Regions from separate parts of the Pseudomonas sp. GW823-FHT02C05 genome, predicted to be linked through region 1. Evidence: predicted binding sites of a transcription regulator. Region 1 holds the regulator's gene; each other region holds the start of a gene.
The links. The regulator FliA, encoded in region 1, starts transcription of late flagellar genes. The targets are predictions, from matches to a motif close to CTAAAGTTTNNNNNNNNNNNGCCGNTAA.
Positions count from the first base shown of each region.

Region 2: the regulator FliA is predicted to act here: its motif matches at 1,944-1,971, upstream of flgM (flagellar biosynthesis anti-sigma factor FlgM).
Region 3: the regulator FliA is predicted to act here: its motif matches at 1,279-1,306, upstream of AC1RGE_RS31325 (methyl-accepting chemotaxis protein).
Region 4: the regulator FliA is predicted to act here: its motif matches at 1,352-1,379, upstream of motA (flagellar motor stator protein MotA).

Region 1 is NZ_JBXAJU010000002.1:1,022,639-1,025,889, forward strand. It holds gene fleN (flagellar synthesis regulator FleN) at 60-890, shown strand; gene fliA (RNA polymerase sigma factor FliA) at 887-1,627, shown strand; gene AC1RGE_RS15750 (chemotaxis response regulator CheY) at 1,793-2,164, shown strand; gene AC1RGE_RS15755 (protein phosphatase CheZ) at 2,195-2,983, shown strand; gene AC1RGE_RS15760 (chemotaxis protein CheA) at 2,996-3,251, shown strand, end outside.
Region 2 is NZ_JBXAJU010000003.1:701,088-704,338, reverse strand. It holds gene cheR (protein-glutamate O-methyltransferase CheR) at 1-45, opposite strand, end outside; gene AC1RGE_RS19645 (chemotaxis protein CheV) at 89-1,021, opposite strand; gene flgA (flagellar basal body P-ring formation chaperone FlgA) at 1,097-1,858, shown strand; gene flgM (flagellar biosynthesis anti-sigma factor FlgM) at 2,010-2,327, shown strand; gene AC1RGE_RS19630 (flagella synthesis protein FlgN) at 2,376-2,843, shown strand; gene AC1RGE_RS19625 (flagellar brake protein) at 2,940-3,251, shown strand, end outside.
Region 3 is NZ_JBXAJU010000007.1:251,961-255,211, reverse strand. It holds gene acnA (aconitate hydratase AcnA) at 1-150, shown strand, start outside; gene AC1RGE_RS31330 (CPBP family intramembrane glutamic endopeptidase) at 327-1,118, shown strand; gene AC1RGE_RS31325 (methyl-accepting chemotaxis protein) at 1,336-2,901, shown strand; gene AC1RGE_RS31320 (alpha/beta family hydrolase) at 3,069-3,251, opposite strand, start outside.
Region 4 is NZ_JBXAJU010000005.1:495,079-498,329, reverse strand. It holds gene motB (flagellar motor protein MotB) at 1-428, opposite strand, end outside; gene motA (flagellar motor stator protein MotA) at 432-1,283, opposite strand; gene AC1RGE_RS27405 (HDOD domain-containing protein) at 1,450-2,988, shown strand; gene rhdA (thiosulfate sulfurtransferase) at 3,032-3,251, shown strand, end outside.

The sequences.
Region 1 (3,251 bases):
TGGTGAACGCGCAGCCAGTTATGTGGCCCCGTCTAAGTAAGACAAGGTAAAGAAAGAACATGGGCAGCATGCATCCCGTACAGGTGATTGCGGTGACCGGCGGCAAAGGTGGCGTCGGCAAGACTAATGTGTCAGTGAACTTGTCCCTGGCTCTGGCTGAGCTCGGCCGGCGGGTCTTGCTGCTGGATGCCGACCTGGGACTGGCCAATGTCGATGTCCTGCTGGGCCTGACTCCCAAACATACCCTGGCCGACGTCATCGAGGGTCGTTGCGAACTGCGCGATGTGCTGCTCCAGGGCCCTGGAGGCATCCGCATCGTACCGGCCGCCTCGGGCACCCAGAGCATGGTGCACCTGAGCCCCGCGCAGCACGCTGGCCTGATCCAGGCCTTCAGCGATATCGGCGACAATCTCGATGTGCTGGTGATCGACACCGCTGCGGGTATTGGTGACTCGGTAGTCAGCTTTGTCCGCGCGGCCCAGGAAGTACTGCTGGTGGTGTGCGACGAGCCGACCTCGATCACGGACGCCTACGCGCTGATCAAGCTGCTCAACCGCGACTACGGCATGAACCGTTTCCGGGTCCTGGCCAACATGGCTCAGAGCCCTCAGGAAGGTCGCAACCTGTTTGCAAAATTGACCAAGGTCACGGATCGCTTCCTGGACGTGGCCTTACAATACGTCGGCGCAGTTCCCTACGACGAAAGCGTACGCAAGGCCGTGCAAAAGCAGCGTGCGGTCTATGAAGCCTTTCCTCGTTCGAAGTGTGCATTGGCGTTCAAGGCCATCGCGCAAAAAGTCGATACCTGGCCGTTGCCGGCGAACCCACGCGGGCATCTGGAGTTTTTTGTCGAGCGGCTAGTGCATCAAACAGCGGGACCGGTGCTATGACTGCCAGTGGCTACAACCTCTACAAGAAGTCGGCGCGTGACAGCCAGTACGAATTGATCGAGCGCTACGCGCCTCTGGTCAAGCGTATTGCCTATCACCTGCTGGCGCGGTTGCCGGCCAGTGTTCAGGTAGAAGACCTGATTCAGGCCGGGATGATCGGTTTGCTCGAAGTGTCGACCAAATACGACGCGAGCAAGGGGGCGAGTTTCGAAACCTACGCGGGTATCCGTATCCGTGGGGCGATGCTCGACGAGGTTCGTAAAGGCGACTGGGCACCGCGTTCGGTGCACCGTAATACGCGCATGGTCAGTGATGCGATTCGCGCAATTGAAGCTAAAACCGGTCGTGACGCTAAAGATCATGAAGTTGCGGCCGAACTTCAATTGAGTCTCGACGATTATTACGGGATTTTGAACGACACCTTGGGCAGTCGCCTGTTCAGTTTCGACGACCTGTTGCAGGACGGCGAGCATGAAGGGCTGCATGAGGATGGCGCCAGTGCTCATCTCGAGCCGTCACGAGACCTGGAGGATGAACGCTTCCAGGCCGCGTTGGCGGATGCGATTGCCAATTTGCCGGAGCGCGAGCGACTGGTGTTGGCGCTGTACTACGACGAAGAGCTGAACCTCAAGGAAATCGGTGAGGTCCTGGGGGTCAGCGAATCGCGGGTCAGCCAGTTACACAGCCAGTGCGCAGCCCGTTTGCGGGGGCGTTTGGGGGAGTGGCGAGCGCGCTGACAGGCAGTGTGGGGACACTGCGTTCAGGACCGGTGAAGCAAGCGCTGCACCGGTCTTGCAGTATGTGCTCCATGCAGTCGTTGTGTGTTATGCCGGATTGATTGAATGGCGCGTTCAGGTGCTGGATGCGTTTAAGACTGCTTGGAGGTCGAATTGGACAAGAACATGAAAATCCTCATCGTTGATGACTTTTCAACGATGCGGCGGATCATTAAGAACCTGTTGCGTGATCTGGGATTCACCAACACGGTCGAGGCCGACGATGGCACTACCGCCATTCCGGTACTCAACAGCGGGAGCATCGACTTTCTGGTAACGGACTGGAACATGCCGGGCATGACCGGTATCGACCTGCTGCGCCACGTGCGCGCCGATGAAAAACTCAAGCACCTGCCGGTATTGATGGTGACTGCTGAAGCCAAGCGCGAGCAGATCATCGAAGCTGCCCAGGCCGGCGTAAACGGCTATGTCGTCAAACCATTCACGGCTCAGGCGTTGAAAGAGAAGATCGAAAAAATCTTCGAACGCATCGGTTGAGACGCGTAGCCATTCCGCCACGGGGGAGCTATGGAGCATAACGAATCTTCACTGGGCGACTTTGAGTCGACCCTGAAAAAACATGCGCTGGAACTGGTCGAGAGCCTTGAAAAGGGCCGGTTCGGCGAAGCGGTGCAATTGATCCATGAGCTCAATCAGACCCGTGACCGCGGCCTGTACCAGGAAGTGGGCAAGCTCACCCGCGAGCTGCATAGCGCGATCGTCAATTTCCAGATTGACCCGCACATGCCGCAAGCCGAGGAAGTTTCACAGATCACGGATGCCACTGAGCGCCTGTCCTATGTGGTCCGGCTGACGGAAGCCGCAGCCAACCGCACCATGGACCTGGTGGAGAGCAGCACCCCGCTGGTCAACGGCCTGAGCACTGAAGCCCAGGCCTTGAGCGCAGACTGGGGGCGCTTCATGCGGCGCGAGGTCGGCGCTGAAGAGTTTCGCGAGCTGGCGCGCCGGGTCGACAGTTTCCTGACGCGCAGCGAACAGGAAACCCGTACCGTTTCCGGCCACCTCAACGACATTCTGCTGGCGCAGGATTACCAGGACCTGACCGGTCAGGTGATCAAGCGTGTGACCCAGTTGGTCACGGAAGTCGAAAGCAATCTGCTCAAACTCGTCTTGATGGCCAGCCAGGTCGATCGTTTCGCCGGTATCGAACATGACCGTGAATCGATCCTCGCTGAAAAAGATCCGCAAAAACATCTCGCCAAGGGTGAAGGTCCGCAGATTCATGCCGATAAACGGGAAGACGTTATGTCCGGTCAGGACGATGTAGACGATTTGCTTTCCAGCCTTGGATTCTAGGAGCACCCATTAATGAGCTTCGGCGCCGATGAAGAGATCCTTCAGGATTTCCTGGTTGAGGCCGGCGAGATTCTAGAGCAACTGTCCGAACAACTGGTCGAGCTGGAAAGCCGGCCAGATGATGCGGATTTGCTCAATGCAATTTTTCGCGGTTTTCACACTGTTAAAGGGGGCGCCGGCTTCCTCCAGCTCAATGAGCTGGTGGAGTGCTGCCACATCGCCGAGAACGTCTTCGACATCCTGCGCAAGGGTGAGCGGCGAGTCGACT
Region 2 (3,251 bases), on a different contig from region 1:
CAGGAAGACCCGGAACTGTTCAAAATCCAAATTACCCGTAGACAATGCTGCCGCCTCTTAAATCTTATGTCCGCCAGGGCGAGTGCCCTTAGCTGTGATCTGCTGCTTTGATCCGGTCGACTACCCGGGATGCCAGGTCATCAGGGCGGAACTTGGCAAGGAAGTCATCGGCACCGACCTTCTTCACCATCGCCTGATTGAACACCCCTGACAACGAAGTATGCAGGATGATATGCAGCTTTTGCATGCGTGGATCATTACGTATCTCGGCCGTGAGGGTGTAACCGTCCATTTCGGGCATCTCGATGTCGGAAATCATCATGAGGAATTCCTCTTCCGGCTTCTTGCCCTCGTCCACCAGTTTGCGCAAGTAATCCAGCGCTTGCCGGCCATCATTCAATGCCACTACCTCGACACCTACGGTTTGCAGGCAACGGGTGACCTGCTTGCGTGCCACCGACGAGTCATCGACGGTCAGCACCCGCAGGGAAACAGCCTTGTGCTGGGTTTCGACATCCACCACTCCTGCCGAGATCGCCTCCGAGGTCGGCGCGACTTCCGCCAGGATCTTCTCCACGTCGATGATTTCCACCAACTGGTTGTCCACCCGAGTGACCGCCGTCAGGTAGTGATCGCGTCCGGTCCCCTTGGGCGGCGGATGGATCTCTTCCCAGTTCATGTTGACGATGCGCTCCACCGAGCGCACCAGGAAACCCTGGGTCTTGGTGTTGTACTCAGTGATGATGACGAACGGATTGCTCTGGTCCTGCAGGCCACCAGAACCCGTAGCCATTGCCAGATCCAGGATCGGAATGGTTGCCCCTCGTATATTCGCGACACCGCACACCACAGGACTGGATTTGGGCATCAGGGTCAGCTTAGGGCATTGCAGCACCTCGCGAACCTTGAATACGTTGATCCCGTAGAGCTGCCCACCGTCCAGACGGAACAGCAACAACTCTAGTCGATTCTGCCCAACCAATTGCGTGCGCTGGTTCACCGAATCCATTACACCAGCCATGCCCAGACTCCCCAAAGCTTTAAGATCCGACGCACGCTCATTGCTAAACGGCACGGCGCTTGCTTTTTAACTGTTATGAACGCCAAAACGACATTTTTCCGACGCCTGACATCCCGCTACCGCACTTTGCTGTGCGGGCTGTCGGCTTTGTGCATTTTAAACCCCGGCAACCCTGCCGTTGCTGATTCGGTCACCCTGCCTGATCTTCTTATCGGCGTCACTCAAGGGTTTCTTGAATTCACGGTAGAAGACTACCTGGCCACCAGTCAAACGGAAGGTCGCTATGAAATCCAGGTCAACCAGCTGGACCCGCGCATGCGCATGCCCAATTGCGACAAGGAATTGACAGCCAACCTGGAAAGCCCGGCCCAACCGCTGGGGCGGGTCACCGTCAAAGTGCGCTGCGAAGGCGCCTCGCCATGGACGGTATTCGTGCCGGCGCAGGTCAAGCTGTTTCGCGAGGTGGTCACCACTGCACGCCCGCTCAAGCGCGCCGGCATCATCGAACCGGAAGACGTGGTGCTGCGCGAACGGGACATCAGCCAGAACAATCAGGGCTACCTCACCTCAGTGGACCAAGCCATTGGTCAGAAACTTGTCCGACCAATGGTCGCCGACCAGCTCGTTACCCTGGCCCATCTGGAGCAGGCGGAAGTCGTGCGCAAGGGCGATCAAGTGGTGATATCGGCACGCAGCGGCACGTTGAATGTACGGATGCCGGGCGAGGCGCTGTCCAACGGCGGCATGAGCGAACAGATCCGGGTCAAGAATCTCAATTCGCAACGAGTGATCAAGGCCCGCATCACGGCGCCAGGGCAAGTGGAAGTGGCCATGTAGATAGCTGGCGCTCAAGCCGTGCGTTCCCTAAACTGTGGCCGATAAAGGGTCGCAGATACCTGACCTGGTTTGTCGACAATCGAGCCTAAAGTTTTTCAGGGTATGGCCGAAAACATGGCAAGCGTCCAAATACCCAGAGGTTTACTTCATCATGGTCATCGACTTCAGCCGTTTAAACAGCTCCCCTTCACTGACAGGCAGTACGCGTACCAGCACCAGCAAGGAAACCGGTGATGCCGGCAAATCCACGCCGCTGACAACCGCCGCCGAGACCAGCAAAAGCGGGGAATCGGTACACCTGAGCAATGAGGCTCAACAGTTGCAGAAAGTCACTGACAAGCTGCGTGATCAGCCTGCCGTCGACAAAGCCCGGGTGGCCGAGTTGAAGCAAGCGATTGCCGATGGCAGCTATAAGGTCGACAGCAACCGCGTAGCCAGCAAACTGCTTAACTTCGAAGCCCAGCGCTAGCCCCAGGCTTGCGCCAGGCTTTTGGACGCTTAATCCCCAAGGCCAGCCATGCACGACACCAACCTACTGCAATTGATCAACGATGACCTTGCTCCAGCGCAACACTTGCTGGAGCTGCTACGCGCCGAGTCTATCGCCCTCCACGGCCGCGACATGCCGCTGCTGGAAGATATCCTGGCGCAGAAGCAAGCCTTGGTCATCTTGCTGGAACAGCATGGCCGTAAGCGCACGCAAATTCTTGCCAGCCTGAACCTGCCGACCAACCGCGAGGGGCTCGAGCAACTGGCCAGCCACTCCAGCCTGGGCGCGCAATTGCTCGAACAGAGCAATGTCCTGACCCAATTGCTTGCCGAGTGCCAAGCTGCCAACGAGCTCAATGGTCGCTCGATCCAGATCCAACAGGCCACCACCGCCAACCAGCTGAAAATCCTCAATGGTGGCGAACCTCCTGCCCTATACGACGCCCGCGGCTCTACCTCAATGCTTGCGAAGCCACGCCCACTCAGTCAGGCTTAAACCCAAAAAATGAGCGCGCGCTACCAAGCCGTGAAACATGCTGGCAAAATGCTGGCTCCTGCGTGTAGTTGTATTTTGTCTGGAGATTGATGAACCGTGTTCAACGCCTCAAATGCGGAAGATACTCCGCAGCCACCCAAGGTGCTCACCACTGCGTTGGAGATCTCTTCCAACCTGCGGTTGCTGCAAGAGAGCCATGACCCGCTGATCATCACTTTCCACGAGCGTAGCCAGCGCTTCCAAAGCTATCTGGTGGAAGTGGACCGCGATAGCAACATGATCGCCCTCGACGAAATGATCCCCCGCGACGGTGAACGCTTCCTGCTCGCAGGCGAACCGTTTCGCGTTGAAGGCTTTCATGAAGGCGTACGCATCGCCTGGGAAAGCAACGGCTTGCCCACCCTCGAC
Region 3 (3,251 bases), on a different contig from region 1:
CGGATGAACCTGACCCTGGTGATCACCCGTGAGGATGGCAGCCAGGAGAAGATCGAGGTGCTGTGCCGCATCGATACCTTGAATGAAGTGGAATACTTCAAGTCCGGCGGGATCCTGCACTACGTTCTGCGGCAACTGATTGCCTCCTGACGCTGCCTGAAAAAAACACCGCCTTCGGGCGGTGTTTTGCATTGGGCTGCCGTGCCAGGACGAGGTGGTTATACTGCGCGCCCGCCAAATCTGACTCACCGGTCGCAATGGCGACTACAGATCCGGCGCAGTACTACGTCTCTGCAATACCCATTCTTACGCAACAAGGATTCCCCATGACCGCTCTGCCATGGATGTACCTGGCACTTCTTTCCATTGGCTACGCACTGGCCCTGAGCTACGGGCAACTGGGCCTGCTGGCCGCCCTGTCGATCTTGCTGCTGTTGGCTGCCGGCTTTGCCGTGCGCCAGCAACGCAGCCGCGTCGGCCAGTACCTGGGCCACGGCCTGTTCGTGGTGCTCGCCCTGGCCCTGGCCATGCACTGGCTGCCCGGGTTCTACAATGGCCGGGCCATCGACCCGCAACGCTTCACCGACGATGCCGTGCCCTTCTCCCTGTACCTGAATCAGGACAAGCCGCTGATCGGCTTCTGGCTGCTGCTGGTATGCCCGTGGATAGTCGGGCGGCGCTCACTGCGCCTGTCGCTGTATGCCACCGCCGTGGCCCTGGCTCTGTGTGCGGTAGCCGCACTGGGCGGCGCACTGCTGCTGGGCATGATCAATTGGGCGCCGAAATGGCCGGAGCAGGCCTGGCTCTGGGTGCTGAACAACCTGCTGCTGGTGACCCTGGTGGAAGAGGCGCTGTTCCGCGGCTATATCCAGGGTGGCCTGAGCCGGCGCTTCAAGGCCCTGCCCTACGGCGAGAACCTGGCGCTGCTGTGCGCGGCGCTGCTGTTCGGCCTGGTGCACCTGGGCGCGGGGTGGCAATGGACCCTACTGGCAGGCATCGCCGGCGTCGGCTACGGTCTGGCCTATCGTTTTGGCGGCCTGGGGGCGGCGATAGCCACTCACTTCGGTCTCAACCTGTTGCATTTCGGCCTGTTCACCTACCCGATGCTGGCCGGATAACCCGCCAGCTGTTTTACCAAACCAGTACTTCAGGACTATTGACTGCCAAGGAAGAAGGTCAATGATTAGCCCCTCGCCAACGCCGGCTGAAACCTGCCGGCGCTTTTTGCAAGCGACACATTCTGCCAATGAGACCCAGAGCCGATTATTGAAAAATAATTTCAATAATCGGTTGAAGCGGCCGACAACCTATCAAAGCCTTGCGGATTGAAAAACCATGCGTAATAACCAGCCTGTCACTCAGCGCGAACGTACCTTCCCGGCTCAACAACGGTTGATTTCCACCACCGACGCCAAAGGCGTGATCACCTACTGCAACGACGCCTTTGTCGAGATCAGTGGGTTCTCCCGTGAAGAACTGGTTCGCGCACCGCACAACCTGGTACGTCACCCTGATGTGCCGGCGGCGGTGTTCGCGCACATGTGGGGCACCTTGAAACAAGGCTTGCCATGGATGGGCATCGTCAAGAACCGCTGCAAGACCGGCGATCACTACTGGGTCAACGCCTATGTGACACCGGTTTTCGAAGGCAGCCAGGTGGTAGGTTACGAGTCGGTCCGGGTCAAGCCCACCGCCGAACAGGTGCGCCGCGCCGAAGCCCTCTACCAGCGCATCAACACTGGCAAGTCGGCCATTCCCAAGCGTGACAAGTGGCTGCCTGTGCTGCAGGACTGGCTGCCGTTCATCCTGGTCAGCCAGCTGAGCTTCATGATCGGTGCCTGGCTCAACTCCCACTGGGGCTTCGCCCTGGCCGCCGCGCTCTCGGTGCCCCTGGGCCTGCTGGGCCTGAGCTGGCAGCAGCGCGGCCTCAAGCGCCTGTTGCGCCTGGCCGAGCAGACCACCTCCGACCCGCTGATCGCTCAGATGTACACCGACAGCCGCGGCGCCCAAGCCCGCCTGGAGATGTCGATCCTGAGCCAGGAAGCGCGCCTGAAGACCTGCCTGACCCGCCTGCAGGACACGGCCGAGCACCTCAACGAGCAGGCCCGCCAGTCCGACACCCTGGCCCACAACAGCTCCAGCGGCCTGGAGCGCCAACGGGTCGAGACCGAACAGGTGGCCACCGCGGTCAACCAGATGGCCGCCACCACCCAGGAAGTGGCCAGCCACGTGCAACGCACCGCCGACGCAACCCAGGAAGCCAATCGCCTGACCGGCCGTGGCCGCGATATCGCCGGCGAAACCCGCGAAGCCATCCAGCGCCTGTCGGTGGTAGTGGGCGAAACCGGGCTGACAGTAACCCAACTGGCCAAGGACAGTGACGAAATCGGCGGCGTTGTCGACGTGATCAAGGGCATTGCCGACCAGACCAACCTGCTGGCCCTGAACGCGGCCATCGAAGCCGCCCGTGCCGGTGAAATGGGCCGCGGCTTTGCCGTGGTGGCCGACGAGGTGCGTCAGTTGGCACAGCGCACCAGTGAGTCCACCGGGCAGATCCATACCCTGATCGCCAAGCTGCAGCAGACAGCCGCCACCGCCGTGCAGACCATGGACGCCGGTCATCGTCAGGCCGAAGAAGGCGTGGCCCGGGTGCTGGAAGCCGACCAGGCACTGGTGGGCATCAGCGAAGCGGTGGCCAACATCACCGACATGACCACCCAGATCGCTGCCGCCACCGAAGAGCAAAGCTCGGTGGCCGAAGAGATCAGCCGCAACATCAGCACCATCGCGCAACTGGCGGACCAGACTTCGGAGCAGGCCCAGCATTCGGCCGAGCTCAGCGAAGCGCTGACCCGCACCGCACACACCCAGTACTCGCTGGTGGAGCGCTTCAACCGCTAAGCCCCTAGGGCCGGCAACAAAAAACCGGAAGCCAAGGCTTCCGGTTTTTTTATGCCCGCAAATCCAACCGACAACCGTAGGAGCGAGCTTGCTCGCGATAAATCTTCACCGCGCTCCAAATTCGAAGGCCGGGTGAACGCTTCGCGAGCAAGCTCGCTCCTGCAGGATCAGCTCAACGCTTTCAGGAAGGCAGCAACCTTGAGCGCCGCAGATTCCAGATGCTGCTCATGGCTGAAACCCGAGGCCTTCAGGGGCTTGAGATCGTGATCAGCGGCCGCCAGCCAGTACAACTCGATACCGGGTGCCAATGTATAGGCCTCGACCGCCTGGCGATTGCCCAGGGCGTCACG
Region 4 (3,251 bases), on a different contig from region 1:
TCCTTGAACTTCTGCAGTTGCGGGTTTTCTTCAACCTTGTTCTGCAACTCTTGCAACAGCAACTCGAGACGCTCGCGCTCGACCTGCTCGGCCATGCCCTCCACCTGGTCGGCATCCACCGTGACCTTGTCCGGTTGTGGCTGGGACTTGATCTCGGGGTTGAGGGTGTTGTCCGGCGCCAGCTCAGGGGAGCCGCCCAGGTCGATGATGTAGGGCGTACCGCTTTCCGAGAAGCCGATCGGATCCTTGAAGTAACCGGCGATGGCGATCTTCTGTTCCGGGGTGGCCGTGGACAGCAGCCACAACACTAGGAAGAACGCCATCATCGCCGTGGCGAAGTCGGCGAAGGCGATTTTCCAGGCGCCCCCGTGATGTCCGCCAGCGAAGCGCTTGACGCGCTTGATGATAATCGGCTGATTATTTTCCATGACTTAGCGACCGCGAACCGCTTGTTCCAGCTCGGCGAAGCTAGGACGGTGCGCCGGGTACAGAACCTTGCGCCCAAACTCCACGGCCAGGGACGGCGGCATGCCGGAAGCCGAGGCCACCAGCGACGCCTTGATGGCTTCGTAGACGTTCAGTTCTTCCTTGGCGTCGTGGGCCAGGGAGTGGGCCAGCGGGCCGAAGAAGCCATAGGCCGCGAGAATACCGAAGAAGGTACCCACCAGCGCCGCACCTACGTGCAGGCCGATGGACTTCTGGTCGCCATCGCCCAGGGAAGCCATGGTCACCACGATCCCCAATACCGCCGCGACGATACCGAAACCGGGCATGCCGTCGGCAATCCCGTTGACCGCATGGGATGGATGCTCAAGGTCTTCCTTGAGGCTGAACAGCTCCATGTCGAACAGGCCTTCCAGCTCGTGGGGAGCCATGTTGCCGGAGGACATGATGCGCAGATAGTCACAGACGAAGGCGGTCATGCGTTCATCTTTGAGCACCGCAGGGTACTTGGCGAAAATCGGGCTGGCCGCGGCGTCCTCGATATCGCCTTCGATGGCCATCATGCCTTCGCGACGACTCTTGTTGAGGATCTCGTAGATCAGGCCCAGCACTTCCAGGTAGAAGGTGTGGGTGAAGCGCGAGCTGAACATGCCCAGGGATTTCTTGACGACGTGCATCGTCATGTAGCCCGGGTTGGCCTGGAGGAATGCGCCAAAGGCTGCGCCGCCGATGATCAGCACTTCGAAAGGCTGGATCAGTGCCGCGATTTTGCCGTGGGAAAGCACGTATCCGCCGAGCACGCTCGCGAATACGACGATGATGCCGATAATTTTAGCCATAGGTAGGGGAGTACTTATTGAGTCGGGTTCAAGGTCATATTCGGAAGTTCTTAAAACTCTTCTTCTACTTATCGGCAAAACTGCGCCAGACTATAGCCAGTTAAGGCGAAAAGCCAGTTTGGCCCGCTCTGGGCGTGTTCACAGCAGACGATGATTGCGCCCGACCATGTCTAATGAAACCAGCGTCCCACATTCTCCGCCCGCCTCTCTCGACGCCTGGGTAAAGCTCCTCAATGGCGTGCGCCTGCCGGTGCCCCAGGCCAGCCATGACCGGGTCTGCCGCGCCATTGCCAACAACCGCAGCTCGCTGCGGGAGATTGTCGATCTGATGCAAAACAGCCCGGCACTGGCCTTGAGCGTGATCCGCGAAGCCAACCGGCATTCCCACGGCAGCATGAGCGAACCGGCGGAAAACCTGGAGATCGCGGTCAACCGCCTGGGCCTCAAGCGTACCGAGGAGTTGCTCGAGCAACTGCCGACGCTGCCTGAAGAGCAGATCCCCCAGGCATTGCGCCAGTTCCAGCTGATCAGCCAGCACGCCAGCCAGCAAGCCAATGGCTTCTTTGCCGGACGCCTGGCGCGACTCTGGCAGGACATCCACTGGGGCAGCCTGCTGTTTCTCTCGCCGCTGTGGGCCATGGCCCTGGTCTATCCCAAGCTGCTGGAAGAGTGGGAACTGCGGGTCATCTACAAGCACGAATCCGCACACGACGTTGAACTGCAACTGTTCGGAGTGCGGCTGATGGAAATGTGCCAGGCCCTGGTCCTGGCCTGGCACCTGCCGATCTGGGTCCAGCAGGGCTATCGCCTGCTGACCCAGGAGCAGCACCTGCTGGCCAAGGTCATGCTGATTGCCCGCGACAGCGACAACCCGCTGCGCCAGCAACAACGCCTGGACGCTGAACCGGATCTGCGGCGCTGGCTGAACCAGCCGGCCAACACTGTGTTGCTGGCCAACGGCCTGGCGCTGGCGGCGCAACAGTCCTGGAACAGTCCCCATGGCCGGCGCTGGCAGAACCTTACCGCTCTTTATCTGCAGATCCCCCTGGACCAGGTCCAGCAACAGTTGCACCAACAGGCAGCACAAAGCGCCCGCAACGACACCCAGCCCGATCTCTGGCACCCGGCCCAGGCCCTGCTCTGGCCTTGGGATGCCCGACGCCTGCATCACGGCGAGCAACCAGCCCCGGCGCCCACCGCACTGGAACTGGCCAAGTGGCGCAAGCTCTGCGGCGAACTGTTGCTGGACCCCAGCCCCTTTACCAACGCCGTGCACCTTACCGGCTTTGCCCGGGATGCCCTGGCGGCATGCGGCATGCATCGGGTCATGCTGCTGATGGTCGATCGCAGCCTGAGCCACCTGCGAGTGCAACAGCTTTACGGCCTGCCCAGGGAAGCGGCCAGCCTGACCCTGCAGGCCAAGCAGAGCCCGCTGTTGCAACGCCTGCTGGAAAAATCCGCGCAGATCCGCCTGACCCCGGCCAACCGGGCCCAGTTCGCCCCTCACCTGCCAAGCTCGCTGCGCCAGCTGTTTCGCGGCGAACACCTGCTGATCCGCTCACTGTCGTGCAATGGCCGGGTACTGATGCTGGCGATCGCCGACCAGGGCGGCGTGCCGTTCTCGGAAATCAGCGTCCAGGCCTTCGGCAAGACCGCCCAGTGCATCGAAAAAGCCTTGCACAGCTTTACCAACCGCAGCCAATGACGCTTGCGCTACAATCCTTCCCTTTGCGCCCTGGGGACCTGACATGTCTGACTTCTCTGGCTTGCCGCTGGTCATTGAACCGAGCGACCTGCTCGCCCGCCTGAACGCCCGCGAACTGATCCTGGTCGACCTGACCAGCGCTGCCCGCTATGCAACCGGGCATATTCCCGGGGCGCGCTTCGTCGACCCCAAGCACACTCAGCTGGGCCAGGCGCCGGCTCCCGGGCTGCTGCCGCCGCAAGCGGCGCTTGAAACGCTGTTCG